3 regions of the Halomonas halophila genome follow, and region 2 is predicted to be linked to each of the others. Evidence: predicted binding sites of a transcription regulator. Region 2 holds the regulator's gene; each other region holds the start of a gene.
What was found. The regulator FNR, encoded in region 2, switches genes on or off when oxygen is low (the NO sensors DNR and NnrR bind a similar motif). The targets are predictions, from matches to a motif close to TTGATNTANATCAA.

Region 1 (9,597 bases), 250 kb from region 2:
CCCGGCGCCTCGGCATCAGCCCGGCCGCGGCCAGCCAGGCCATCGCGCGGCTCGAGGCCACGGTGGGCACTCGGCTGCTGGCCCGCACCACCCGCCGCATGTCGCTGACCGACAGCGGGGAGCTCTACTACCAGCACGTGCGACACGTGGCCCGCGATCTGGAGCGCGCCCACGGTGCCGTCTCCACGCTGCAGGCCGAGCCGCGCGGGCGGCTGCGGATCACCTCCACCGCCGCCTTCGGCCGCCACGTGCTGGCACCGCTGATGCCAGGCTTCAACGCCCGCTATCCACATCTGGCCCCGGAGCTGCTCACCACCGACCGCCGCGTGGACCACATCCACGAGGACGTGGACGTCAGCATTCGCTTCACGCCACAGCTCGAGGAGGGACTGGTGGCGCGGCGCATCGCCTCCATCCCCTTCCTGTTCTGCGCCTCGCCGGAGTACCTGGCCCGCGCCGGACATCCGCAGAGCCCAGAGGCGCTGCGCGACCACGATTGCCTGGTGTTTCGCTTTCCCACCGACGGCCGCTTCCTGAGCTGGGGCTTCATTCGTGACGGGATACGCTTCGAGGCGGACTTCCGGGCCGCCCTGATCAGCGACGATATCGACGTGCTGGCGAGCATGGCACTGGCCGGCGGCGGCATCACACGGCTGGCGGACTTCATCGCCGCCCCGCACATCGCGGCGGGGCGCCTGGTGCCGCTGTTCGTGGACGTGGAGGAAGGGGACGGCAGCGACACCCGCGCGGTGTCGGAGCCGATGGATATCTATCTGTGCGTCGACGACCGGCTGGCGCTGACGCCCAAGGTCTACGCCTTCATGGACTATCTGGTCGAGCATCTGCCGGCGGCCTGGCGACCGCGCTGACGGGCGCCCGGCGGCGGCTCACCGCCGCCCCTGACGGCGCAGGCGGCGGCGCACCCCGTGGCGATAGGCCACGGCGAGCGCCGGATTGATCAGCGGCAGGCCGATCAGCCACGCCAGCGGGCGCAGCCGCGGCACCCGGCGCATCAGCAGGAGGTAGGCGTCGAGACCGTCACACAGCCGGCCGTGCTCGTCCTCGACGTGAAGGGAATGCAGGGCATCATTCGGATCGATGCCGCGTTCGCGCAGGCGCGCCTGGTTGGCGGTGACGTCGACCCATTCCACTGCCGACGCCTCGCCGGCCATTCGCTCGTAGCGGCGCCGATCGCGGCGACATTTCGGGCAGACCGCATCGTAGTAGACCCTTAGCGTCGGTTCCTCTGGCATGGCAACCTCATCGTGAGACGCGCGCGGTGGGTCAGGCGGTCGCGGACGCCGGGGTCCGGGTCGCCAGGAACTCGCCCTTGCCCACCGGCACCAGGCTGGTGGTGAAGTCATCGTCCGCCTCCACCAGATCGATGAACGGCGCCAGCTCGTCGGCGTGGGAGGTGGCGTTGTCCACCACCAGCAGCCCGCCCGGCGCCAGGGTCTCGCGCACCACGGGCCACCAGTCGACGTAGCGCTCGCGGTCGGCATCGAGGAACACCAGGTCCCGCGAGGCCGGGGCCTCGCGGTCGAGCACCCGGCCGGCCTCGGCATGCAGCGATTCGATCACGTCCGCCAGCCCGGCCCGGGCGAAGTGTTCGCCGGCCATGCTCCAGCGTCCGGCGGCCCACTCCACCGTGGTGACCCGGCCGCCGAGCGCCCGGGCCGCCTCGGCCAGCCACAGGGTGGAGTAGCCGTTGGAGGTACCGATCTCGAGGATACGCCGCGCCCCGGTCGCCCGGACCAGCACGGCGAGGAACTCGCCGGTATCGCGGGTGATGTTGCGCAGTCGCTCGTCCGGCGTCGTGACGCTCCGGTCGTGGTGCTCGCCGAGACTCTCCAGCTCGGCCAGCAGGGCCCCGAAGGGCGTGGCGTGTTCCATGGCCATATCCTCTGGCATGTCGTCTCGTGATCGTCGTGCTCGCGGCTGGCGGCCCTCAGACGCCGATCTTGTCCTCGTATTCCTTGTCGGCATGACGATGCAGCGTCGAGTCGTCATCGCAGCTCGGCGACTGCAGGAAGGTCTCGGTGACGTCGAGATGGCCGAGGCTCTGGATGGTGCGGCGTCCCAGCAGCACCGGATAGTTCATGTCGCTGCGGTCCTCGAGGCTGAACTGCTCCTCGAAGCGTTCGTCGCCCATGCAGATGGTCATCAGCACCACCGGACGGTGATCCCGGCCGCCGGCGCCAACCACGGTGAGGTCGCGATAAAGCTGGCGCTCGAATTCGTGGCTGACGATCTCGCCGCTCTCCTCGTCCTCGACCTCGACCTCGAAGCGCACCCAGTCCTCGCCGTCGCGCTCGAACTCCTCGATATTCTCCGCCTGCATGGAGGACGTCAGGGCGCCGCTGTCGAGCTTCGCCTTCACTTCCACGCCCCAGCTCGGGTCGATCAGGGTCTTCTCCACCCAGCCGTAGACTTCCGGCGCTTCGGCATCACTGGCCAGGGCGGTGCCGGACAGCAGGCCGGCCCCCAGCAGGGGCATCAGGGCTCGCGACAGGGACTTGTGCATGTTCTCTCCTTCGAATCATACGGTTGAGGACGGTGCCGGCGCAGGCCGGGCAGCATCGAGTGTCATCTGACACGTCCTCGGCGTCCAGGGTTCCGCCGGGCCATGGCATCGCGCCCGCCGGCCCGAGAGGCACCGGCGGGCGCCGCCGTCATGATGAGATGTCGAGCCGGCGGCGATGCGCCTCCTTGACCTTGGGCAGGGTCAGCTCCAGCACCCCGTCGCGGAAGCTCGCCCCGGCCTTGTCGGCGTCGATGTCGCAGGGCAGTTCCACGGTGCGCAGCACGCTGCCGCGGGAGATCTCGCAGCGATAGTACTCACCCTCCTCCTTCGTGCCGCTCTCCTTGCGGCTCTCGCCCTTGATGGTGACCGTGCGGTCGGTCACCGAGACGTCGAGATCCTCGCGAGCGAACCCGGGAACCTCGGCGCGCACCACCACCTCGGCGTCCTTGTCGAGGATATCGACCCGCGGCATCCGCGGCTCCAGACGATCCCAGCGCAGCGGATGCATCCAGTCCCGCGCCAGCAGGCCATCGAACAGGCGATCCAGCTCGCGGAACGGGCTGGCGGGACGCGACTCGGGGACCCGGGCTTCCGGCTCATCGGCCCCGGTGGCCGTGCGGGAGGAAGCGGCTTGTTGAAATGTCTTGTCGGCCATGATGTGGCACCTCGATACCGTCGATACGCAGAAGAATGCGCGGCGAGGCCTTGGCAGCCATCCTCGATCCCTCAGCTGCCCTCGATCCCTCCATGCGCTCGATCCATCGCCCGCCGTCCTCGCCGGCAGGGAGACGACCGCGCTTGCCGGTCGCATCATCAAGCGTAGGCGAGCGATCACTCACCACGATGACGCCGATCAACGTTTGTGTCGGTTCCTGTCCCGCAACCGCGGGCGTGGCGGCTAGCCTTAGGGGAAAGGGCCAACGACGGGAGACGCGGCATGGTGCTGGAACACGAACTCGGCCGGCATCGCCTGTTCAACGGACTGCAGACGGTGCTGATCCTGGGCGGCCTGACGCTGACGCTGTCCCTGCCCGGCTACCTGCTGGCGGGACCGGGCGGCGTGCTGATGAGCCTCTCGGCGGTGATCGTGACGGCCGTGATGATGAGCTGGATGCCGGCCCGGATGATCCTGGCTCGGGCCGGCGCCGAGCGGCTGCCGCCGTCCCGGGCGCCGGAGGTGCATGCGCTGCTCCGGCATCTCTACGCCGGCGCCGGCCTGACGATCGCGCCGCAGCTCTACTATGCGCCCTCGGCGGAGATCAACGCCTTCGCCGTGGGCGGCCCCCACGACGGCGGCATCGCGGTCACCGACGGCCTGCTGCGCTTGTTGACGCGGCGGGAGCTGGGCGGGGTGCTGGCCCATGAAGTGAGCCATCTGCGGCGCGGCGACACCCGGGTGATGTCGATCGCCACGGCCATGACCCGCATGACGCTGTGGCTGACCACGGCCGTGCAGCTGGCGATCCTGATCAGCCTGCCGATGATGCTGTCCGGCGAGGGCTCCCTGCCCTGGCTCACCCTGCTGACGATCGCCGTGGCGCCGACGCTCAGCGTGCTGCTATCACTGGCGCTGTCGCGCAATCGCGAATACACCGCCGACATGGAGGCCGTGGCGCTCACCGGCGATCCGGCGGGTCTCGCCTCGGCGCTGGTGGTGCTGGAGCGTCAGCGCAGCGGCTGGCTGGCAAGCCTGTTCGGGCGTCGCCCGCCGCTGGAGATCGCCTGGCTGCGCACTCATCCGTCCACCGCGGCACGCATCCACCGGCTGGCCGAGATCGACGACGCGCCACATGCCCCGTTCGGCGATACCGACGAGGTCATGCCGCTTCGGCGCCCGATCCCAACCCGACGTCGCAGCGGGCACCGCTGGCGCTGAGGAAAGCCGCCGGCGGCTCAGTCCCGGCGACCTTCCCGCTCCAGGTCTTCCACGTCACCCATGGACGCCAGCTTGACGTCGCGCACGGTGCGGATGGTGGGCTTGAAGGCGAACAGCGCCGAGCCGACGATGAAGAACCAGGTCGCCAGCGTCTGCTGGCTCTCGTAGAGGAACAGCACCGAGCCAACCAGGAAGGCAGCCGCGGCGCCGAAGTCGACGAAGGTGTAGATCAGCTCCCAGAGGGCGTAGAGCCGGCGGGTGCGCGGGTTTTCCTCGCGCCGGTCGCGATCGAATAGCGCCATGCGCATCTCCTTGGACGATGGGGAAGGTCTCAGGGAGCGGCGCGTCGCAGCTGTTCGAACTCCTCGTCGCCGACTTCCTGACGCTCGGCATCGAGGATCCTGCCGCCCAGCGCGGCCACCGAGCGGGTGAAGTCGATCAGCGCATCGGGACTGTGGGCGACCCGCCGCTTGTTGCGAAAATGCACCAGGATGGAGATGCCGTCGACCACCGGATGCTCACCGTCCTCGTGAAGCGGCGGCAGCGCGCCGGGCGGCGTGCTGTTGGCGATCACCATGCGATAGCCGGTGCGCGGCGGATGGACGTTGTAGACCCGCTGCTTCGGATCGTAGGCCGCCCCGACCTCCTCCAGCTTGCGCCGGAGACGCCGATTGGTATCGAGCCCCGGCCAGTCGAGCACCACGAACAGGCACTGGCGCACCTCAGCGCCCTTGGCGACGCGAAAGCGCTCGGCCACCTGCTCGGGCTCGGGGAGCGTCGGGCCACTGGACGCCGAAGCGGGTTCAGGCGGCGACTCGGGCTTGGCCGCCGGCGCGGGCGTCGGCTCGCCGGATGTCTCGACGCGGTCTCGGCGCAGATACCAGAAGACCCCCAGGGCCGAGACGCCCATGGCCAGTGCCACCACGGCCATCAGCATGGCACCGCTCATCATGTCCATCGCCCTCTATCCCCATCGAACCGTCATTTCCCTGAAAGAAACATGCCCACGGCCTCGGCACAATGCTTCCATGCCGGAAGCATCCCCCGGAAATCACGGCATTTTTCGGCTTTGTCAGCAAGGCTTCGTAACGTACTGCTTTGCCAGGAAAAGTTGGCGTCACCCCGACACCTGCGCCGCACGCTGATCGAGTCCCGCCCTCTCGTCGGGGCGCCGCCAGCTCATCAAGGGCGCCGCCAGCTAGTACAGAGAACCCAGCACGTTCGCCAGCGCCGGCGCCAGCAGCGGCGCCATGGGAATGGCGTTGCTGACATGGACGATGCAGTCGGTGCTCCACACCTCCCCCACGCCGGCGGCCTCGATCACCGCCAGGGCATCGTCGGCGAACAGCGCATGGGTCACCGCCAGGTCCACCGACGCCGCGCCGGCGGCCAGCAGCGCCTCGGCGGCCCGGGCCACGGTGTGGCCGGTGCTGGCCACGTCGTCCATCAGCACCGTTCGACGGCCGCGCAGCGCGATATCGGGCAGCGCGATCACCACCTCGCGGTCGCCGCGGCGGGTCTTGTGACAGACGCCGAAGGCGAAGCCCGTGGCGCTGGCGGCCTGCTGCACCCACTGGCGCGACTCGGCATCGGGGCCGATCAGCAGCGCCTCGTCGCGCTGCGCGGCGATCAGCTCGCCGAGGCGGACGGCGCCTGACAGTGCGACGGCATGCTCGAGCGGGATCGCCTGGTCGAGGCGGTCGATACGATGCAGATGCGGGTCGACGGTGATCACGGCGTCGAACAGCTCGGCCAGGAAGGCGCCGACCAGCGCCTGGCTGACGATCTCGCCGGGATGAAAGGCGATGTCCTGGCGCATGTAGGCCAGATAGGGCGCCACCAGCACCAGATGCCGTACGCCCTGACGACGGGCATGGCGGGCGATCAGCAGCAGCTCGACCAGCTTGTCGTTGGGCCGGTCGAGGCTGCGGTAGATCACCAGGGTCTCCGGCATCGGCTCGGGGGAAGCGGCGGTGCCGGCGAAGGGCAGCGTCAGGCGCAGCTCCTGATCGGGAAAGCGGTGCTCCGCCACGGCCCGGGCCTCGAGTCCGGCAGCCTCGGCCAGCCGCCGGGCCGGGCCGGCCTCGTCGTTGACGTAGAGCAGCATGATGCTCATGGGCTCGCCATCCCTCCCGTTACCCTTCCACATTGAGCCGCACGATGCCCTCGGGCGAGCCGATGGCGACGCCGCGATCGCGCTCGCAGGCCTGGCGGGCGAAGGTCAGCTCGTTGGGCGAGGCGGCGTAGACGCGATACAGCGGCTGGCCGGTGTTCACCGTGTCGCCGATGCGCACCGCCAGATCGACGCCGGCCCCGATCGCCCGCGGCGCCCCGGCGAGCCGGGCGATGCGCGCCAGCTGCAGGTTGTCCAGGGCGGTCACGGCGCCGCCGGTGTGAGCGGTCACTTCCAGGGTATGCGGTGCCAGCGGCGGATGCTCGGGATCGAAGGCGTGCGCGCCCTGGGCCTGGATGATGGCCCGCATCTTGTCGAGCGCGCGGCCGTCGTCGAGGATGTCGCGCGCCAACCCGAAGCCGTCGCCGCCGCGCACGTCGGGGTCGAACTCCAGCATCCGCCCGGCCAGGCGCAGCGCCTTCTGGCGCAGGTCCATGGGCGCTTCGGAATGGTTGGTGAGCACTCGCATCACGTCCCGAGCCTCCAGGGCGGGGCCGATGCCGCGCCCCACCGGCTGGCTGCCATCGGTGATCACCACGTCCAGCGTCAGGCCCAGGCGCCGGGCCACGAACTCGAACAGCTTGCGCAGCCGATGGGCCTCGGGCATGGAGCGCACCTTGGCGTGGGGTCCGATGGGCAGGTCGAGCAGCAGATGGGTCGAGCCGGCGGCGATCTTCTTGGACAGGATCGAGGCCACCATCTGGCCCGGCGAGTCCACCGACAGCGGTCGCTCCACCGAGATCAGCACGTCATCCGCGGGCGACAGCTCGCTGGTGCCGCCCCAGGCCAGGCAACCGCGGTGAGTACGCACCAACTCACCCAGCTCGTCGAAGGGCATGTCGACCCGCGCCAGCACCTCCATGGTGTCGGCGGTGCCGGAGGGCGAGGTGATCGCCCGGGACGAGGTCTTGGGGCACAGCAGGCCATGGGCGGCGACGATCGGCACCAGCAGCATCGAGGTGCGATTGCCGGGCACGCCGCCGATGCAGTGCTTGTCGACCACCGGCTGCTCGTGCCAGTCCAGCCGCCGCCCCACCCGGCTCATGGCGTCGCTGAGATAGAACACTTCCTCGCGGTCGAGCTCGCCCAGGTCGCAGGCGACCACGAAGGCAGTGAGCTCGATCTTGGAATAGCGCCGTTCGGCGATGTCGCGGATGATGCCGCGGAAGTCGTCGCGGGTCAGGCGCTCGCCGGCGAGCTTGCGGTGCATGGCGGGAATCGAGGCCGGCGGCTCGGCCTGGCGGATGCTGACCGGGCAGCCCTCCGCCGCGTCCAGCGAGGCGAAGGCATCCTCGGAGAGGCCGAGCTCGCCGCAGCCGACGATGGCCGCGTCGTCGACCACGTTGAGCGTGGCCAGGATACGCCGGCCGTCGGCGCGCACCTCCACCTTGGCCAGGGCCTGGAATCCCTCGGCCCGGTAGCGGTCGCACTCGCGGTGCATGTAGGCCACGTTCTCGCGATAGGTGTCGATGCCGACGCGCTTGAGCGTCAGCGGCGTCAGCGTATCGGCCTGTTCGGCGGGCTCGGTGGCGGGCGATCCATTCATGCCGTCATGGCACCCCGGTGATCGGTCCATGACGACAGCCTAGCAGCGCCTGGAAGATGCCTCCCATGACGCCGGACAAGCCGCCGGCACAACGCGGCGCGCCCGCCTCGTTGTGGCAACGGGGCGGGCGCGATCGGAGCGAGACAGATCGTTTGTCACGCTCGGTTAGAGACGGTCAGTTCGACCCGCTCGGTTGGAGACGGTCAGTTTGTCACGCTCAGTTCGAGGGGAAGTTGAACTGGGCGCTCTCCTGCTGGGCGCGCTGCGGCCAGCGCTGGGACACGGCCTTGCGGCGGGTGTAGAAGCGCACCGCGTCGGGGCCGTAGGCGTGCAGGTCACCGAACAGCGATTCTTTCCAGCCGCCGAAGCTGTGGAAGGCCACCGGCACCGGCAGCGGCACGTTGATGCCGACCATGCCGACCTCGATGGCATCACTGAAGCGGCGCCCGGCCTCGCCGTCACGGGTGAACACGCAGGTGCCGTTGCCGTACTGGTGGGCATTGATCAGCGCGATGGCCTCCTCGAAGGTCTCGACGCGGACCACGCACAGCACCGGCCCGAAGATCTCATCGCGGTAGATGTCCATCGCCGGCGTCACCCGGTCGAACAGGGTCGCGCCCAGGAAGTAGCCCTTTGATTCCTCGACCAGCGGATGCTCGCGGCCATCGACCACCAGCTCCGCGCCGGCCTGCTCGCCACGCTCGATATAGCCGGCGACCTTGTCGCGGTGGCCGGCGTTGACCAGCGCGCCCATGTCCAGCCCCTTCTCGGTGCCGGGGCCGATCTTCAGGGTGCGGGCCTGATCGGCGAGCTTGCCGACCAGGGCATCGGCGGTCTCGTCGCCCACGCAGACCGCCACCGAGATCGCCATGCAGCGCTCGCCGGCGCTGCCGAAGGCCGCCCCGATCAGGGTGCTGGCGGCGTTGTCCAGGTCGGCGTCGGGCAGCACGATGGCGTGGTTCTTGGCCCCGCCCAGGGCCTGCACGCGCTTGCCGTTCTCGGCGCCGCGGCGATAGATGCTCCTGGCCACCGGCGTGGAGCCCACGAACGACAGCGCCTTCACGTCCGGCGCGTCGATCAGCGCCTCCACGGTCTCGCGGTCGCCGTGGACCACGCTGAAGAGGCCGCGCGGCAGGCCGGCCTCGTCGAGCAGCTCGGCCATCTTGATCGCGGTCGAGGGCACCTGCTCCGAGGGCTTGAGGATGAAGGCGTTGCCGCAGGCGATGGCCATCGGGTACATCCACAGCGGCACCATGGCCGGGAAGTTGAACGGCGTGATGCCGGCCACGATGCCCAGCGGCTGGTGGTTGGACCAGGTATCGATGCCCGGCCCGGCGTTGTGGGAGTACTCGCCCTTGAGCAGCTCCGGCACGCCGCAGGCGTACTCGACGCTCTCGATGCCGCGCTTGAGCTCGCCCATGGCGTCCTCGAGCACCTTGCCGTGCTCTTCGGCGACCAGCTGGCAGATCTCGTCGGCG
Region 2 (9,597 bases):
TCCGCCAGACCCTGCGCAACGGCCGCAACGGCCACATGCCGGCCCAGGCCGCCTACATCGGGGAGGACAAGGTCCACCTGGTGGCCGCCTACGTGTACGGCCTCAGCCGCCGCGACTGAGCCCCCGGCGGCGGGCCCACCCCGCCGCCGCCATCGATGCACAGGCCGCCTGTCGAGAGCCCGCCATGAGCGACAAGATTCCCCACCGCGACATCACCGACGCCGGCGACACCGTCAGCCAGGCGATGTACGCCCGCCGCCGGCACCTCTACGTGCGCGAGATCAAGGGCGTCTTCCAGCGCCTGCGGCGCAGCGCCAACTGGGCGCTGATGCTGGCCTACTTCCTGATCCCGTGGATGCCCTGGGGCGACCGCCCGGCGGTGTGGTTCGACCTGCCCGACCGCGAGTTCCACATCTTCGCCGCCACCTTCTATCCCCAGGAGTTCATGCTGCTCTCCTGGCTGCTGATCATCTGCGCCTTCGGGCTGTTCTTCATCACCGTGTTCGCCGGCCGCGTCTGGTGCGGCTACACCTGCCCACAGAGCGTCTGGACCTTCCTGTTCATCTGGGTGGAACATCGCACCGAAGGGCCGCGCAACCGTCGCATCCGGCTCGACCGGCACGGCTGGAGCGCCGACAAGCTGCGCCGCAAGCTCGCCAAGCACGCCATCTGGCTGGTCATCGCCGCCGCCACCGGCCTGACCTTCGTCGGCTACTTCACGCCGATCCGCGACCTGGTGATGGAGCTCCCGACCCTCGAGGCCCACGGCTGGTCCTACTTCTGGGTCGGCTTCTTCACCCTGTTCACCTACCTCAACGCCGGCTGGCTGCGCGAGCAGGTGTGCATCTACATGTGCCCCTACGCCCGCTTCCAGTCGGTGATGTTCGACGCCAACACCCTGATCGTCTCCTACGACGCCGCCCGGGGCGAACCGCGCGGCCCGCGCAGGAAGCGCCTCAGCCACGACGAGGCTCGGGAAGCCGGCCACGGCGACTGCATCGACTGCGAGCTGTGCGTGCAGGTCTGCCCCACCGGCATCGACATCCGCGACGGCTTGCAGTACGAATGCATCACCTGCGCGGCCTGCATCGACGCCTGCGACAACGTCATGGACCGCATGGGCTATCCCCGCGGGCTGATCCGCTACACCACCGAGAACGCCCTCGAGGGCAAGCCGTCGCATCTGCTGCGTCCGCGCCTGCTCGGCTACCTGGCCGTGCTGCTGGTGATGATCGGCCTGTTCGCCTGGACGGTCAGCGACCGCATCCCGCTGGGCTTCGAGGTGGAGCGCGGCCGCCAGCAGCTGTTTCAGATGACCGACGACGGCAGAATCCGTAACGTCTATACCCTGACGGTGCGCAACCTGGACCGCGAGGACCACGCCTACCGGCTCGCCGCCACGGGCCTGGAGGGGCTGACCCTCGACACCCGACGCGTCAGCGTGCCCGCCGGCGAGTCGCGCCGGCTGGTGGTGGAAGTCACCGCCCCGCCCGACGCCCTCCAGCGCCCCAGTCACGAGATCCGGCTGCGCCTGGAAGCCGTCGACGCCCCCGACATCGCCCTCGAGCGCGACGGCCGCTTCATAGGAGATACCCGCTGATGACGGCAGAACAACCGCCCATCGCCCCTTGGTACAAGCAGTTCTGGCCCTGGTTCATGATCGGCCTGCTGGGGGCCTCGGTCAGCTTCAGCCTGGTCTACCTGGCCCTCTCGATCCACTACTTCGACGGCACCGTGGCGGAGGACTATTACAAGGAAGGCCTGGCCATCAACGAGCAGATCGCCAAGCAGGAACAGGCCCGCACGCTGGGGCTCTCGGCTGCCCTGAACGCCGACCCGGCCACCGGCGACCTGGTGGTCGACCTGACCGGGGAGTCGCGCCCGGAGCGGCTGACCCTCAAGCTGATCTTTCCCACCGAAAGCGAGCGCGACCGGCGGCTGACGCTCGAGCACGTGCGCGCCGGCCGCTACGTCACCATGCTCGAGACGCCCCTGCGCCACCGCTGGTACCTGCACCTGGAACCCGGCGACGGCAGCGAGCCCGCCTGGCGCCTCACCGGCGAAGCCCGCTTCCCCGCCAAGGCCGAGATCGTCCTGGCGCCCGGAGACTGAGCGGCACCATGACCGCGACCACCGCCACCGCGCCCGTCGAGCGCGCCGCCTGCTATCACTGCGGCGCCCGGGTTCCACAGGACGCCCCCTGGACGATCACCCTCGACGACGCCGAACACCCGCTGTGCTGCCCCGGCTGCGAGGCGGTGGCCCACGCCATCGTCGACGGCGGCCTGGCCGGCTACTACCGCTTCCGAAGCGAGCTGCCGACACGGCCCGACGAGCGCCGGACCGCCCAGGCCGAGACCTGGGCACTGTTCGACGATCCGGGCCTGCAGCGGCGCTTCGTGCATGCCGACGATGAGGGCGTGCATGCCACCCTGGCGGTGGAGGGCATCACCTGCGCCGCCTGCGCCTGGCTGATCGAGCATCGCCTCAACGCCCTCGACGGCGTCAGCGCCAGCGCCGTCGATCTCACCCACCACCGCGTCCGCGTCGCCTGGGACCCGCAGCGCATCGCCTTCTCGCGGCTGCTCGCCGAACTGGCCGCCATCGGCTACCCGGCCCAGCCCTATGAGCCCGACGAGGCCCAACGACGCCTGCAGCGCGAGGAACGCCGCCAGGTGGGCCGGCTGATCGTCGCCGGGGTCGGCATGATGCAGGTGGCGATGTTCTCGATCCCCTTCTACGTGGCCGGCGACGGCGGCCTGGGCGCCGACTTCGATACCCTCTTCCACTGGCTGGCCTTCGCCCTGACCACGCCGGTGGTGCTCTACTCGGCCCAGCCGTTCTTCGCCGGAGCGCGGCGCGACCTGCGCAACCGACAGCTGGGCATGGACGTGCCGGTGTCGCTGGCCATCGCCGGCGCCTACCTCGCCAGCACCTGGGCGCTGCTCGTCGGCCATGGCGACGTCTACTTCGACTCCGCGGCCATGTTCACCTTCTTCCTGCTGTTCGGCCGTTTCCTGGAGGTGCGCGCCCGGCGGCGCAGCGGGCGCCGCGGCAACGCCCTGACCGAGATCCTGCCGCTGTCGGCGATCCGCCTCGGCGAGCACGGCGAGGAGCGCCTCCTGCCCGCCAGCGAACTGGTCGCGGGCGACCGGGTGCTGGTCAGGCCCGGCCACGGCGTGCCCGCCGACGGCGTGATCGAACAGGGCGCCTCCAGCCTCGACGAATCGATGCTCACCGGCGAGGCGCTGCCGGTGGCGCGCGGCGTGGGCGATACCGTGACCGGCGGCAGCCACAACGTCGAAAGCCCGCTGACGGTGCGGGTGACCCATGCCGGACGGGATGCCCGAGCGGCGCGGCTGCTCGACCTCACCGACCGCGCCTTCGCCGAACGCCCGCCCATCGCGCGCCGGGCGGCCCGGCTGGCCCATCACTTCGTGATCCAGGTGCTGCTGATCGCCGCCGCCACCGGATGGGTCTGGTCATTCGTCGACCCCGAGCGGGCCTTCTGGGTGACCCTCTCGGTGCTGGTGGTCAGCTGCCCCTGCGCCCTGGCGCTGGCCACGCCCACCGCCCTGACCGCCGCCCACGGCAGGCTCTATCGCCGCGGCGTGCTGCTGACCCGTGCCGACGCTCTGGAGACCCTGCCGCGCCTCGACCGGATGATCTTCGACAAGACCGGCACCCTGACCCAAGGCGAGATGCGGCTGGAGCGCACCGTGCCGCTGGCGGAACACGACCCCGAGCGTCTCACCGCGCTGGCCGCGGCCCTGGAGGCCCATTCCGAGCATCCCATCGCCCGCGCCTTTCGCCCCCATCGCCGCGCCGGCATCAGTGCCCGCGACGTCACCGCCCGCCCCGGCCTGGGCCTCGCCGGCGAGATCGACGGCCGTCCCTGGCGGCTCGGCCGGCCCGACTTCGCGGCCCCGGACCGAGTGCCGACGAATCCGGACAGCGGTGCCGAGATCGGCCACTGGCTGCTGCTGGCCGAGGACGGCGAGCCACGGGCCTGGTTCGCCCTGGGCGACCAGCCTCGGGAAGATGCCGCCACCACCGTCGCCGCCCTGGCGGCGCGAGGCATCGCGGTGGAACTGCTGTCCGGCGACGCCGAGGGGCCCACCCGGGCGCTGGCCGAGCGACTGGGCATCGCCGAGTGGCGCGCCGGCGCGAGCCCCGAGGACAAGCTCGCTCGGCTGCGCGACTGCCAGGCCGAGGGCCAGCGGGTGGCCATGGTCGGCGACGGCATCAACGACATCCCGGTGCTGGCCGGCGCCGACATCGCCTTCGCCATGAACGCGGCCACCGACCTGGCCCGCACCCGGGCCGACGCCGTGCTGCTCGGCCCCCATCTCGGGCGGCTGGTCGAAGCGCTCGACGTCGGCCGCGCCACGCGGCGCATCATCCGCCAGAACCTGGGCTGGGCGCTGGCCTACAACCTGCTGGCCCTGCCCCCGGCGGCGCTGGGCTGGGTGCCCCCCTGGCTGGCGGCGCTGGGCATGTCGGCGAGTTCGCTGGTGGTGGTCGCCAATGCCCTGAGGCTGGCCCGCCAGCGGCGCGCCGAGAATACCCTCGCCCGGGAGGCATCATGAGCATTCTCTACCTGCTGATACCGCTGTCGCTGATCCTGCTCGGCCTGGCCGTCTGGGCCTTCTTCTGGGCCGTGCGCCACGACCAGTTCGAGGACCTGGAAGGCCCGGCGCATCGCATCCTGTTCGACGATGACGACCCGCCGCAAGGGCCAGGCCCAGCGCACGATGCGGGCGAGCCGAACGCCGCCCACGACCGTGACCGAACCCGGGACAAGGACAGCGACAAGGACGCCCGATGAACCCCACCGGACTCGACCTGCCACCGCTGGCCGCGGCCTTCGTCTTCGGCCTGCTCGGCGGCGCCCACTGCATCGGCATGTGCGGCGGCATCATGAGCGCCCTGAGTTTCGCCGTGCCGCCCAGCCTGCGCCATCCGGTCCGGCTCGGCGGCCTGCTGCTGGGCTACAACCTGGGGCGCATCGCCAGCTACGTGCTCGCGGGCGCCCTGGCCGCCGGGCTCGGCACCCTGGTCGGGCTGGCCCCCGGGGTGCGCCTGGCGCTGCAGGTGCTGGCCGCGACGATGCTGATCCTGATGGCGCTCTACATCGCCGACTGGTGGAAGGGGCTGTTGAGGCTGGAGGCCCTCGGCAAGCGCCTGTGGCGCCGCCTGGAGCCCCTCGGACGGCGACTGATGCCGGTCGTGACGGTGCCCCAGGCGATGGCCCTGGGCGCCGTCTGGGGCTGGCTGCCCTGCGGACTGGTCTACTCGATGCTGACCTGGAGCCTGGCCAGCGCCGATCCGCTGCGCGGCGCGGCGCTGATGGGCGCCTTCGGACTCGGCACCCTGCCGGCGCTGCTGGCCACCGGCCTGGCCGCGCGTCGGCTGGGCGGCCTGATCCGCCACCCGGCCACCCGCACCCTGGCGGCACTGACGATCATCGGCTTCGCCCTGTGGCAGCTGTGGGGGCTGTGGCCGGGCGCGATGCCCCACGAGGCCGGCCACGCCGGGCAGCACTGAACCGCTTTCGCCGTCGCGCTTGACCCAGCGCAACACCGCCCGCTTCCGCGACCGCTAGCCTGATGGCATGCACTCCCGGAATCCTGCCATGCCCGTCACCGCTCCTTCCGACTTCGGCGCCGACGACTACGCCGCGGCGCTGGCCGCCAGCAACGCCGACGCCCGTCCCCTGTCGCTGCATCTGCGCCTGCCGCTGCGCCACGATGGCGACGCGCGCGTCGATCACACCAAGGGCATGGACCCGTTCGAAGTCGACCTGGCCCGACTGGATCGCGAGATGGTGCTGGTGCGACGCTGCCTCGCCCCCGATCGACGGCTCGAGGCCCTGCACTGGGGCGGCAGCCTGCCCCCCTGGCTGAGCCTGTCGCGGATGAGCGGGCTGGTCGATCGGCTGGCCTCGCGCTTTCCCTTCGAATCGGGACATTGGCGCGACTTCACCGTCGAACTCGATCCCCGTGCCACGGATCTTCTCACCCTGCGCCATCTGGAGGCACTGGGCTTCAACCGCCTGAAGCTGGTCATGCGCCTGCCGAGGGCCGACCGCCCGGAAGCCCTGACGCGGCTGCAGTCACGCATCGAGCCGCTGCTCGACGAGAGCGTCCGCATGGGCTGGCACTCGCTGAACCTGGTGCTGATCGTGCCGCCGGCGACGCCCGAGCAGGAGGCCGCCGCGGCGCTCGCCACGCTGATGGCCATGACGCCGCCACGCCTCTCGCTGCGCCCGGACCCCGCCTGGCAGGAAGGCGAGTCGACGCTGCCGGCGACACTGCTGGCTCGGATCGAGGACCGCCTGGCCGGAAACGGCTATCGGTCGCTGGGAGGCGGGTTCTACGCCCGCCACGGCGCCGCGCTGGAGGACGCCCGGGCGCAGACGCGACGCGAGCAGGCCCGCGACCGGCTGGGGCTTGGCCCCGGTGCCATCTCGCGGCTGCCCGACGCCGTGGCCTGCAACGCCGGCTCGGCCGAGGACTATGCCGCGGCGCTGGATGAGGGGCGACTGGCCACCGCATCGGGGCACTGGTCGCGCTGCCGCCGTTCGGGCGCGGGACACGGCTAAGGGATGCTATGCCCGGGCGGGTGCTATCCGCCATAATGGGGAAGGCAAGCCCCGATCAAGGAGGACAGCATGCCCGATATCGCAGCCGGCAGGCGCCGCTCACTGCTGCACGAGACCCGCTGCCGGACCTGCAGCCTGAGTTCCCTGTGCCTGCCCCTGGCCCTCGAACTCGAGGACATCGATCAGTTCGATGCCATCATCCGCCGCCGTCCGCCGCTCAAGAAGGGCGAGTCGCTTTTCCGTCAGGGCAGCCCCTTCACCAGCGTCTATGCGGTTCGCTCCGGCAGCCTCAAGCAGATCACCAGCGAAGGCGGCGGCATGGATCAGCTGACCAACTTCTATCTGCCCAGCGAACTGGTGGGGCTGGACGGCATCGACGAGTCGACCTATCCCGGCTCGGTCATCGCGCTCGAGACCACCACCGTGTGCGAGATCCCCTTCGATCGCCTGGATGCCCTGTCGGAAAGCCTGCCGGAGCTGCGCGCCCAGCTCTACCGCAGCATGAGCAAGGAAATGCGCGACGACCGCCGCATGATGCGCCTGCTGTCGCGCAAGACCGCCGACCAGCGGCTGGCCACCTTCTTCGCCAGCCTCTCCGACCGCTTCCGGCGCCGCGGCTACTCCGCCTACAGCTTCCGGCTCTCCATGTCCCGGGCCGACATCGGCAACTACCTGGGGCTGGCCGTGGAAACCGTCAGCCGCATCCTGGGCCGCTTCCAGCAGCAGGGCCTGGTGGCCGTCTCCGGCCGCGAGGTGAACATCCTCGACCTGGACGCCCTGGCCGAGCTGGCCGAGGAAGAGGGCTGCCGCTGACAGCGCCAAGCGCCAAGCGCCAAGCGCCAAGCGCCAAGCGCCAAGCGCCAAGCGCCAAGCGCCAAGCGCCAAGCGCCAAGCGCCAAGCGCCAAGCGCCAAGCGCCAAGCGCCAAGCGCCAAGCGCCAAGCGCCAAGCGCCAAGCGCCAAGCGCCAAGCGCCAAGCGCGGCAGGATGATGTCATGGCCATTCCTGACGTCAACGAAGAAACCCACAGGACTCGACGTCCCGTGGGTTTCTCATTGGCTTCCTCGACATCTGCCGCCCGTTACTGAGCAGCCGGGCGCTTGCCGCTAGGCGCTACTCACTCGTTATGCAGATCGATGCGGTCGGCCTGCATCTTCGCCTGCTTGTCCTCCAGCCCGGCGAAGTCGAACAGCTCGCGGTCGGCCAGCTGCGAGGGGGCGACGTTGGTGACCGCCTTGAACATGCTTTCCAGACGGCCGGGATGCTTGGCCTCCCACTCGGCGAGCATCTCCTTGACCACCTGACGCTGCAGGTTCGGCTGCGAGCCGCACAGGTTGCAGGGGATGATCGGGAAGGCCATGCGCTCCGAGAACTCGGCAATGTCGGCCTCGCGGCAGTAGGCCAGCGGGCGGATGACGATGTTCTTGCCGTCGTCGGAGAGCAGCTTGGGCGGCATCGACTTGAGGCTGCCGCCGAAGAACATGTTGAGGAACAGCGTCTCGAGGATGTCCTCGCGATGATGACCGAGCGCGATCTTGGTGGCACCGATCTCCTCGGCATAGCCATAGAGGGAGCCGCGGCGCAGCCGCGAGCACAGCGCGCAGGTGGTCTTGCCTTCCGGGGTCTTCTCCTTGACCACCGAGTAGGTGTCGCGCTCGAGGATATGGTAATCGACGCCGAGCCCGTCCAGGTACTCGGGCAGCACATGCTCGGGGAAGCCGGGCTGCTTCTGGTCGAGGTTCACCACCACCAGCGAGAAGTTCACCGGCGCGTTGCGCTGCAGATTCCGCAGGATCTCCAGCATGGTGTAGCTGTCCTTGCCGCCGGACAGGCACACCATCACCTTGTCGCCCTCGCGGATCATGTCGAAGTCGATGATGGCGTTGCCGACCTGGCGCCGCAGACGCTTCTGCAGCTTGTTGAACTCGCGCTTGGCCTTGGCGTCGGGCGCCTCGGCGGACAGGGTCGACGGCTCGGCCGAAGCGGCCTCATCGGCGGGACGGGGATCGAAGGTCACGGCATCTTGCATGGTCGGGGCGCTGCCAGGGCAATCGGGGAAAGGGAAAGGGCGCCTATCCTACCACCCTGCCGCCAGGCTGGCGACGTGGCGCGCGTTCAGCCGCTGCGGCGCTCGAGCAGCGCGTCGCGGTCCAGCCGCAGGTGCATCAGGGCCGTGGTCACGGCGGTGCCCAGCACGCTGTGGCGCCCCATCAGCGGCACCTCGAGCTGCGCGGCGACCCGCTCGAAGGCCGGTGCCACCTCGAGCCGCGAATGATGATGGTAACGCTGGTAACGCTGGACCAGGTCGATGCCGGCATTGGGCAGGTCGAAGCCGAATCGGGCGCGCAGCGGGCGGTTCAGCAACGCCAGGTCGCGATCCAGCCGCCAGCCGACCAGCGGGCGATTGCCGACGAAGTCGAGCAGCCGCGCCAGGGCCTGGTCGAGCGTCACGCCGTCGTCGAGATCGATGCCGCGCAGGCCGTGACGCCGCAGCACCTCGGCGTCCACGCCTTCCGGGCGCGTCAGCCGCAGCTCCAGCGACTCGCTGGTCAGCACCCGATCGCCGCGCAGGCGCACCGCGGCGATCGCCAGCGGCTCGGCGCTGCGCACGTCGCCGCCGGTCGACTGCACGGCCAGCGCCACCAGCTCCTCCCCCGTATAGGGGCGGAACAGCCAGCCATACTGGCCATGGGCGTGGCGGTGGCGGTCGACCAGGCGGCGCAGGGTCTTGAGCATGTCGATGTCCTTGTCGTGTCGAGAGGCGGCGGCCGGCCACCTCAGGTGTATTCGAGGTGATAACGATGGGAAATCCGCTGCTTGAAGTCCTTGACGATGTGCAGCGCCTCGCGCAGCAGGTCACGCTCCAGCGACGACAGCGACTGGACCACGACCCGGTCTGGCTCGCCGCTCTCGTCGCCGCCGTCGCCCTCCAGCCGCGCCAGCTGCTGCTCGAGGCGCAGCTGGGTGAACAGCGACAGCGCCTCCCCCAGGTCT
Region 3 (9,597 bases), 1.2 Mb from region 2:
GGCGTCGTCGATGGCGCGGCGATAGACCTGGGCCGTGCGCGCCACGTAGTAGGGCGACTTGGTGCGTCCCTCGATCTTCAGCGAGGTCACGCCCATCTCGGCGAGCCGCGGGACGTGCTGGACGGCGCGCAGGTCCTTGGAGTTCATGATGTAGGTGCCGTGCTCGTCCTCGTACATCGGCATCGGCTCGCCCGGCCGCGAGCGGTCCTCGATCAGCGCCGACAGCGTGTCCTGGCCCTCCCTGCCACCGGCGGAGGCGATCATGCCGCCGTCCTGCCTCCTGTCTTGACCCGGTGTCCAGATGCCGCTGGCGTCGTGGGCGGCATTGGCCGGCACCAGGTCGCCGGTCTCGTCCTCGGCGGCCGTCACGGTGTGATACTTCCAGCGGCAGGCGTTGGTGCAGGTGCCCTGGTTCGGGTCGCGGCGGTTGAAGTACCCGGAGAGCAGGCAGCGCCCGGAGTAGGCGATGCACAGCGCGCCGTGCACGAAGGTCTCGATCTCGAGGTCGGGGCACTCGGCGCGGATCTGGCCGATCTCCTGCAGCGACAGCTCGCGGGACAGGATGATGCGGCGGATGCCCTGCCGCTGCCAGAACGTCGCCGCCGCATAGTTGACGACGTTGGACTGCACCGACAGGTGGATCACCTGATCGGGCCAGCGCTCGCGAATCATCATGGTCAGCCCGGGATCCGACATGATCAGGGCGTCGGGACCGGCCTCGATCACCGGCTCCATGTCGCGCAGGTAGGTCCTGAGCTTGCTGTTGTGCGGCGCGGTGTTGGAGGCCACATAGAACGCCTTGCCCCGCTCGTGGGCATAGGCGATGCCCTCGTGCAGGTTGTCGACCCTGAAATCGTTGTTGCGCACGCGCAGCGAGTAGCGCGGCTGCCCGGCATAAACCGCATCGGCGCCGTAGGCGAAGGCGTAGCGCATGTTCTTGACGGTGCCGGCGGGCGACAGCAGTTCGGGGGCTTCCATGAGGCTCACATCACCGGTGGCAAAGGGGCGAAGTCTAGCAACGTCGCCTGTCCACGCTGAATGACATGTATCAGCGTCCTTGGCGCCTGTCCCGTTGGTCAAGTACACTGTGCGCCCCTGCCGGACCGGACCCCGGCCAAGGTCCCGCCGCGCCCGTGACGCGCGCCGGGCAGACAAATTCTCCGCCCCACAGGTATCCCATGTCAGAATCCGCCGCACCGGCCACCGTGGTGATCTACTCCGGTGGCATGGACTCCTTTACCGTGCTGCATCGCGCCCTGCGCGAAGGCCGCGAGGTCCACGCCCTGTCCTTCGACTACGGCCAGCGTCATGCCCGCGAGCTCGCGGTCGCCCGCGAGGTCTGCCGCGAGCTGGGCGTGCCCCACCAGGTGGTCGACATCACCGCCATCCATGGCCTGATCGACGCCTCGGCGCTCACCGACTCCAGCCAGGAGCTGCCCGACGCCGACTACGCCGAGGCCAACCTCAAGGCCACCGTGGTCCCCAACCGCAACATGATCCTGCTGTCGCTGGCGATCGCCAAGGCGGTCAACATCGGCGCCGATCGGGTCGACTACGGCGCCCATGGCGGCGATCACGTGCTCTACCCGGACTGCCGCCCCGAGTTCGTCGAGGCCATGAACGACGTCGCCGGCATCGCCAACTTCGAGCCGGTGACCCTGCACGCGCCCTACCTGCGCGCCGGCAAGGACGAGATCCTCGCCGAGGGCCTGGCCATGGGGCTCGACTACGCCAGGACCTGGACCTGCTACCGTGGTGAAGCCCTGGCCTGCGGCCGCTGCGGCAGCTGCCGCGAACGGCTTTCGGCCTTCGCCGCCAACGGCGCCGTCGACCCCATCGCTTATGACACCACCGGCGACGAGGCCGACGTCTCTTCACAGCGGCCTGATGCCGCCGCCGACGCCGCCGAAGGGTCCGACCATGTATAGCGTCAAGGAAGCCTTCTACTCGCTGCAGGGCGAAGGCGGCCAGGCCGGACGCGCCAGCGTGTTCTGCCGCTTCAGCGGCTGCAACCTGTGGTCCGGGCGCGAGGCCGATCGCGCCGCCGCGGCCTGCCGCTTCTGCGATACCGACATCCGCGGCACCGACGGCCAGCACGGCGGACGCTTCCATGATGCCGAGGCCCTGGTCGATCACCTGACCGCGCTGTGGCCGGATGCCCCGGGCACCGCCACGCCCCAGGTGATCTTCACCGGCGGCGAGCCGCTGCTGCAGCTCGACGAGCCCCTGATCGCCGCCATGCACGAGCGCGGCTTCGACGTCGCCGTGGAGACCAACGGCACCCTGCCGGCCCCGCCGGGCATCGACTGGCTGTGCGTCAGCCCCAAGGGCGAGAGCGTGCTGGCCCAGACCTCCGGCGACGAGCTCAAGCTGGTCTATCCGCAGAGCGACGCCCCGCCCGAGCGCTTCACCGACCTGGACTTCCATCATTTCTTCCTTCAGCCGATGGACACCGCGGCGGTCGGCGGCGGTGACGTCACGGCCGAGACCGTGGCCTACTGCCTGAGCCATCCGCAGTGGCGGCTCTCACTGCAGACCCACAAGATCACGGGGATCGACTGATGACGCTGTTCGTCAACCGCCTCACCCATCTCGACGCCTCCCTGTGGTGCCCCGAACGCGGGCTGATCGGCGCCAGCTGGCGGGTCGACGCCGAACTCGACGGCGAGCTCGGCGAGGACGGCATGCTGTTCGACTTCGGCGAGGTCAAGCCGTGGATCAAGTCGCGCATCGACCAGGGCCCCGATCACACCCTGCTGGTGCCCACCGAGGCGCCCGGCATCAGCGTCCATGAGTGCGCCGAGGGCCTGTGCGTGCGCGCCGAGTCGCCCTACCCGTTCGAGGTCCGCGGCCCGCGCCAGGCTTTCGCCCTGCTGCCCTGGCCGGCCATCACCGCCGAGCGCCTGGCCGAGCACCTGTCGGCCTCGCTCAGCCGCCAGCCGCCGGCCCGGGTCGAGGCGATCCGCCTGACGCTGACCGACGAGGCCATCGACGGCGCCGCCTACACCTACAGCCACGGCCTCAAGCGCCACGCCGGCAACTGCCAGCGCATCGCCCACGGCCACCGCTCGCGGCTGCACGTGTGGCAGGACGGCGAACGGTGCCCGGCGCTCGAGACCGAGTGGGCCGAACGCCTCGCGGATCGCTACCTGGTGGACGAGGCCGACGTGGTCGAGGGCCTGGATGCCGCCTTCACCGGCCGGCTGACCACCCGCTACACGGCCGAGCAGGGGCGTTTCGCCCTGACCCTGCCGCGGGAGCGCTGCATCCCGATGCCGACGCCGACCACGGTGGAACATATCGCCGCCTGGCTGGCCGGCGAGATCGCCCGCGAGACCGGCCGCGCCACCCGCGTGCAGGCCTTCGAGGGCATCGACAAGGGGGCGCTGGCGGAGGCCGAGGCGTGAGCTCGCGCCCGGCCATGAGCGAAGAACAGGACGCCGGCGGCTGCCGCCCCGGCTGCGGCGCCTGCTGCATCGCGCCGTCGATCAGCTCGCCGATCCCCGGCATGCCGGACGGCAAGCCCGCCGGGGTGCGCTGCGCCCAGCTCGACGACGACAACCTGTGCCGGCTGTTCGGCCGGCCCGAGCGGCCAGCGGTCTGCGCCCGCTTCGTTTACGACCGCGAACTGTGCGGCGACCACCGCGATCAGGCGCTGGCGCGGATCGCCGCGCTGGAAGTCGCCACCTGAGCCTCGACGCCTCGCGCTTCCAAAGGCTCTCTCACACGACCTCCCGCACGACACAAAACGCCCGGCGACGCTCGTCTCTCGAGCCTCGCCGGGCGTTTTGCTTCTTCCATGGCACCTCAGGCGTGTGCGCCGTCAGTCCTCCAGGTCGGCGGTATGCGGCAGCCGCTTGTCGAGCAGGGTCCGCCAGCGCACCAGCACCGGGGCATCGCTGTGACTGACCTCGCCCAGCAGGCCCCGGAAGGCCATGCGCGCGTCCTCATCCTCCGGATCGACCATCGTCAGCCAGGCTTCCAGGGCGCACAGCTGCTGGTGCAGGTTGCCGTCGCCGCGTGCCTGCTCGAGCGCCTGCTCGATCAGACCGCGCACTTCCTCGGCGGGATGCCCCAGGCGGTGGCGCACCTTCGCCAGGTGCACCGCCAGTTCGGCGACGAACAGCGTGGTCCGCTCACGGGCAATCAGCAGGCACTGGTCGAGATAGTCCTCGGCCCGGGCCAGCTCGCCCAGCGACGTACAGGCGTCCACCCACCACAGCGAGGGCCGCTGGTAGGGATCGCGACCGGTGACCTCGACGAACTCCTCCTGGGCCGCCTCGATGCGCTTGAGTCCTTCGCGATCGCCGGACAGCGCCCGCTGCCAGCCCAGCACCTGCCGCGCCGAGACCTGCCACAGCTGCAGGTCCGGCGTGCCGGTGATCTCGTAGGCGCGCTCGGCGCGCTGGGACGCCAGATGCTCGTGTCCCACCTGGCGATAGAGCGCCGCGGCATACATCAGGGCCATGGCCAGGCTGCCCGGGTGATTGATGCGCTCGGCCAGGCGGATCGCCGACTCCACCTGCTGCTGGGCGCGATGATAGTCGCCGCGCAGGCACAACGCCCAGCTCTGGAAGCAGGTCGCCGCCACCTGGGGGTGATCGGAGAACGGCAGCCACTCGATCATCATCGGCGAATTGAGCGGGTCGATCTCCTCGAGATGCTCGTAGGCCTGCTGGATGCGGCCGGCCCAGTACTCGCAGCTGGCCCGGGCGAAATCGGCCAGGCGCCGGTAGCGCGGGTCCTCGAGCCGCGCGGCCAGGTCCGCCAACCGCGAGGCCAGCAGGAAGGCATCGGCGTGGGCGTTGCGCTGGCTGCAGCCGACCCACAGGCCCCACTTGACCAGAAACACCTGCTCCAGGTCCTCGCTGTCCTCCGGCACCTCATCGGTACAGGTCAGCAGCTCTCGGGCACGCACGAAGCTCTCGTGGGCGGTGGGTGAGCCGTGCCCTTCCAGAGCGAAGGCGGCCTGGCCACGCACCGTGTGCAGGCTGACCTCGCGTTCTTCCTGGCCTTCCACGTGACGCAGGCTGGCCAGCCCGAAGTCGGCCATGCGCAGCGCGGTGCGGTTGGCGCTGACCTTGAGCGCCTCGCGGGCGGCAAGCTCGAAGTAGCGCGCCCCGCGGGCATGGTGGCCGCTGCGCCGCAGATGGACGGCGAAATCGCCCGGGTGGCGGCTGATCCACACCGGAAAGCGCTCCTCGATCAGCGACACGACCTGGCGATGCAGCGCCACACGCACGTCCCGCGGGCAGGACAGGTAAGCCGCTTCCTGCAGCAGCTGATGGGTGAACTGATACTCGCGCCCCTCTTCCGTCTCGTCGACCGGCTCGACGATCTCCAGGCGGATCATCTGCTCCAGCGCCGCATTCAGCTGCGGCATCTCCCGGTCGCTGCACTCGGCGAGGAAATCGAGCCGGAAGCGGCGGCCGAGCACGGCCGCCACGTGGGCGACCTCGCGGTCGGCGTCGAGCTGGTCGATGCGGCTGGCCAGCAGCCCCAGCAGGCCCCGCGGCAGCTCGTCGAGGTCGACCTGGCGCCCCTCGCGACGATCCAGGTCGACGCGGCGGCAGATCTCCTGCAGGTACAGCGGCACGCCGTCGCAGCGCTCGACGATCTGGCTGCGCAGGCGCGGGCTGAGCTGCAGCCGATAGCGCCGGGCCAGCTGGGTGAGCAGCCGGGACGACTGCATGGGGTCGAGCCGCCCGAGGGTGATCTGCTGATCCCAGTCGAGCGAGGTCGGCAGCGCTTCGCGGCCGTGGTGGCTGGCCACCATCAGGAAAGGACAGTTGATCGGCAGGCGCGCCTGGAGGCCGGCCAGCACCTTGAAGGAGGGCTCGTCGAGCCATTGCAGGTCGTCGACCATCAGCACCAGGGTGCGCGACTCGGTGAGACGTTCGATCAGGCGCTGCAGCACCCCGACCACCAGCTCCACGGCCTCGCCGTTCTGGGTGAGCATGGCCACCTCGCGGGGCTCGCAGACGCCGAGCGCTTCCTCCAGCAGCAGCCGCGACTCGTCGCCGAGGTCTTCCGGCATCAGCGACGCCAGTCGCTCGGCATCGACGTCATCGCCGAAGTGCCAGTGCAGCAGCTGCCGAGCCACGCCATAGGGCTCCTGGATCGACAGCCGGGTGGTGGGCTGCCAGCAGATCGCCGCCTCGCGGCTCTGTTCGAGATGGCGGAAGCCGACCAGCAGCGCCGACTTGCCGAGCCCCGAAGGGCCCCGGACCAGCACGCTCTGGCGCAGCCCGATGCCGGCCCGGGCCAGGGCATCGCGCAGCGTGCGCAGCGCCCCCTCGCGACCGATCAGGCTCGGCGGCAGCGCCTCGCGCCCGCCTTCATTCGCCCCGAGGACCAGCGCCCGCAGCCACACACGGCCGTCGCTGGCCACCAACCGCGAGGAAAGCCGCGGCTGAAGGTCGAGCGCCGGCGGCATGTGCTGGCTGGCCTGCTGGGAAATCACCAGCTCGCTGCCCTGGGAGGCGGCCATCAGTTCCAGCGCGCCCTGGGTCACCTCGCCCAGCGGGTCGACCAGGTGGCGCTCCGGCAGGTAGACCACCTGGCCGCTGTTGAGGCCGGCGGCGAGGCAGATGCCCGGCGGCTCGCCCTCCCCGCTCCAGTGACGGACGCACTCGTCTGAGAGCGAGCGCTGGCAGTGTTCGTAGAGCGCCACCAGCTCGGCGAGCTGGTGGGCCGGACCGTGGGTGCCGAAGCAGGCGAGCCCGATGCCGCCGGCGGCACCGGGCAGCCAGAAGCCGCCCAGGTGATGGCACTGCTGCTCGAGCCAGCGCATCAGCTCGATCTGCAGGGTCAGGCAGGCCCGGGTCTCACCGCGGGTGGAAAGATCCGCGTCCAGCTCCAGGCGAATCGCCATCACCGACAGCTGACGCATCTCGATCTCGTCGTCGCGCAGCGGCGCGCTGTCCGCGGCCAGGGTACGCGAGAAGCCGACGCCGGGGGCGTTGGCCTCGTCGGGGACGCCATCCGACCAGTAGCGCGCCAGCTGAAGGAAGGCGGGGTCCGGCTGCTGGCCGGTCAGCGCCAGCAGCTGAAGGTAGGCGTTGTACTGCTCGTGGGCGGCGGCCAGCTGGCCCTGCTCGGCGAGCTGGCGCACCAGCCGCTCGTGAAAGGGCCCGTAGCCGGAGAAACGGCTGACCAGGGTTTCCAGCAGCGAATCGGGCAGCGGCTCGGACTGTTCCAGCACCGCCTCGGCGTAGCGGATCACGCGCTGACGCCACTCGTTGCGGACCTGGACCAGCCAGCGCTGGAACTCGGCGCAGGCGGCGAGCTGCAGCTCCTCCACCAGGTCACCCTGGTAGCACTCCAGGATGTCTTCCAGGGTCGCCACCTCGGCGGGTGCCTCGAGCATCGACTGGAGCTCGTGGAGGTCGAACCGCCATGCCTCGGGCAGCTCGAAGGCGATGGTCTGGCGGGATACCGACAGCACCTCCTCGGCCTGCTCACCGAGCGACTGACGCAGGCAGTGCAAGGCATGCCGCAGGTTGGTCCGCCCCGAGGAGAGGCCCTGGTCGGGCCACAGCAGTTCGGCGAGGGTCGCGCGGTTGACCGGCTGCTCGTGCAGCAGCAGGTAGACCAGCAGCGCCTTGACCTTGTCGTAACTGAAATGGGTCAGCGCATCGTCGCCCAGGGTCAGCGAAAAATGACCGAATAACGCCAGGCGATCTTGTTCTTCACGGGTTACGGCGTCGGAAGCATCCCGCATGATTGTTAGGCCCTGCTGGGCGGCGCCCCGAACTCAGGCGGGAACACCGCTGTGAAAACGAAATGCCGTATCCGGCATGGTGATCAGCTCGGCTTCTCGCGCGGCGAGGAAGGCGATGCGATCGTCGATGGCCTCCGGGGCGGCCCGGCGGGCCAGCATCAGGTAATCCTCATAGTGACGCCCTTCCGACTTAACCAGACTGCGATAGAACTTGGCAAGCTCATCGTCAAGGTGAGGAATCAAACGGGCGAAGCGCTCGCAGCTGCGGGCCTCGATCAGCGCGCCCACGATCAGGATATCGATCAGCCGCTCGGGATCTTCAGTGCGCACATGGCGCCGCAGCCCCTCGGCATAGCGCGAGGCCGACAGGTGACGATAGACGATGCCACGTTCCTCCATCAGCTTGACCACCTGCTCGAAGTGCAGCAGCTCCTCGCGGGCCAGCTGGCACATCTTGGTCAGCAGCAGCGGGTGATCCACGTAGCGGTAGAGCAGGCTCATGGCCGTGGAGGCGGCCTTCTTCTCGCACTGGGCGTGGTCGATCAGCAGCAGCTCGGGGTTGTCGAGGGCCCAGTCGATCCAGGCATCGGGGGTCGGGCAGTGAAGAAAGGCGAGCAGCCCCTCGGGCAACAGGTCAACGGGGGATGGAGCGTCGGCAATGGCGGTCATCGAAGGGTCCGGCGGTTCGTGTCTGAAAGCATCAGGAGTGCGAGGCTCTGGCCTCGCGGCGCGCCTCGGCGGCGGCCATCAGATCGGCGGCGAGACGGGCGTGCAGGGTCGTGGCATCGAGCGGCTCGAGCGGCGCCAGGCCGTAACGCGACAGGTCGCGGATACGGTCGCGTCCGACGCGCAGCAGCTCCACCGCCCGGGACAGCGGCGGTTGCTCCGCGCGAAAGCGAATCCGGTGGCGCACCAGCTGGGCTTCCAGGGCGTCGGCATCGACCACGCTCAGATGACGCCCGGCCACGTCGACGCGCAGGGCATCCAGCTCGGCCATGCGCTGCTCCCGCTCGTCGCCGCCCAGGGCCGGCCAGTCGCGAATCTCGTCGTCGATGCGTTGACAGCCGCGGCAGACGCGATCGCCCACCGTCGTCGAACACAGGCCCACACAGGGGGAAGCAACACGCCCCGCCATCGGCACTCCTCTGCGTTGATGAAAGTCGCACCATGGTAACGCGACGCCCGCACACTGGCACCCCGAAGGCGCTCGGACATGACCAGAGACCAAAGTTCGACCCCCGCCATGGCCGGGATTCTTAACATTGTCGACAGTTTCTCCTAGAATAGCGCCACCGTTGACCGTGCTGATTCCGACGAGCCGAGCGACTCGCCGCGGCGTCATCGCCGCCGCAGGACGCTCGGCCACTACCAACCAATGAGGGCCACCACGTGCTTGAAGCCTATCGCCAACATGTCGAGGAGCGCGCCCAGGCGGGCGTTCCGCCGAAGCCGCTGAACGCCGAGCAGACGGCTGCCCTGGTCGAACTGCTGAAGAATCCGCCCGCCGGCGAGGAAGAGGCCATCCTCGACCTGCTGACCAACCGCGTGCCGCCGGGCGTCGACGAGGCCGCCTACGTCAAGGCCGGCTTCCTGACCGCCATCGCCAAGGGCGAGGCCGAGTCCCCGCTGATCGACCGGATCCACGCCGTCAAGCTGCTGGGCACCATGCAGGGCGGCTACAACATCGCCTCGCTGGTCGAGCTGCTGGACGACGACTCGCTGGCCAAGGAAGTGGGCGAGCAGCTCAAGCACACCCTGCTGATGTTCGACGCCTTCCACGACGTGGAAGAGCGCGCCAAGGCCGGTAACGCCGTGGCCAAGGAGATCATCGAGTCCTGGGCCGAGGCCGAGTGGTTCCTCGCAAAGCCCAAGCT

Region 1: a site for FNR is predicted at 3,368-3,381, ahead of QWG60_RS12245 (Hsp20/alpha crystallin family protein). Genes of this name have one in related genera too.
Region 3: a site for FNR is predicted at 1,039-1,052, ahead of trhP (prephenate-dependent tRNA uridine(34) hydroxylase TrhP). Genes of this name have one in related genera too.

The regions. Positions count from the first base shown of each region.
Region 1 covers NZ_CP129121.1:2,595,375-2,604,971, forward strand. Annotated here, with positions in the region: gene QWG60_RS12225 (LysR family transcriptional regulator) at 1-869, shown strand, start outside; gene QWG60_RS12230 (thiol-disulfide oxidoreductase DCC family protein) at 888-1,253, opposite strand; gene QWG60_RS12235 (O-methyltransferase) at 1,285-1,911, opposite strand; gene rloA3 (retropepsin-like aspartic peptidase RloA3) at 1,949-2,524, opposite strand; gene QWG60_RS12245 (Hsp20/alpha crystallin family protein) at 2,673-3,179, opposite strand; gene QWG60_RS12250 (zinc metalloprotease HtpX) at 3,462-4,400, shown strand; gene QWG60_RS12255 (YrhK family protein) at 4,418-4,702, opposite strand; gene QWG60_RS12260 (cell division protein ZipA C-terminal FtsZ-binding domain-containing protein) at 4,732-5,358, opposite strand; gene QWG60_RS12265 (ribose-phosphate diphosphokinase) at 5,599-6,516, opposite strand; gene QWG60_RS12270 (thymidine phosphorylase family protein) at 6,536-8,119, opposite strand; gene QWG60_RS12275 (CoA-acylating methylmalonate-semialdehyde dehydrogenase) at 8,337-9,597, opposite strand, start outside.
Region 2 covers NZ_CP129121.1:2,846,218-2,855,814, forward strand. Annotated here, with positions in the region: gene ccoP (cytochrome-c oxidase, cbb3-type subunit III) at 1-119, shown strand, start outside; gene ccoG (cytochrome c oxidase accessory protein CcoG) at 185-1,600, shown strand; gene QWG60_RS13430 (FixH family protein) at 1,600-2,112, shown strand; gene QWG60_RS13435 (heavy metal translocating P-type ATPase) at 2,121-4,589, shown strand; gene ccoS (cbb3-type cytochrome oxidase assembly protein CcoS) at 4,586-4,828, shown strand; gene QWG60_RS13445 (sulfite exporter TauE/SafE family protein) at 4,825-5,547, shown strand; gene QWG60_RS13450 (oxygen-independent coproporphyrinogen III oxidase) at 5,636-6,604, shown strand; gene fnr (fumarate/nitrate reduction transcriptional regulator Fnr) at 6,674-7,417, shown strand; gene ttcA (tRNA 2-thiocytidine(32) synthetase TtcA) at 7,721-8,632, opposite strand; gene QWG60_RS13465 (3'-5' exonuclease family protein) at 8,719-9,339, opposite strand; gene QWG60_RS13470 (putative nucleotidyltransferase substrate binding domain-containing protein) at 9,381-9,597, opposite strand, start outside.
Region 3 covers NZ_CP129121.1:1,671,735-1,681,331, reverse strand. Annotated here, with positions in the region: gene trhP (prephenate-dependent tRNA uridine(34) hydroxylase TrhP) at 1-978, opposite strand, end outside; gene queC (7-cyano-7-deazaguanine synthase QueC) at 1,179-1,928, shown strand; gene queE (7-carboxy-7-deazaguanine synthase) at 1,921-2,562, shown strand; gene QWG60_RS07705 (6-carboxytetrahydropterin synthase) at 2,562-3,407, shown strand; gene QWG60_RS07700 (YkgJ family cysteine cluster protein) at 3,422-3,691, shown strand; gene QWG60_RS07695 (AAA family ATPase) at 3,824-7,723, opposite strand; gene miaE (tRNA-(ms[2]io[6]A)-hydroxylase) at 7,757-8,392, opposite strand; gene QWG60_RS07685 (DUF1289 domain-containing protein) at 8,424-8,858, opposite strand; gene acnB (bifunctional aconitate hydratase 2/2-methylisocitrate dehydratase) at 9,113-9,597, shown strand, end outside.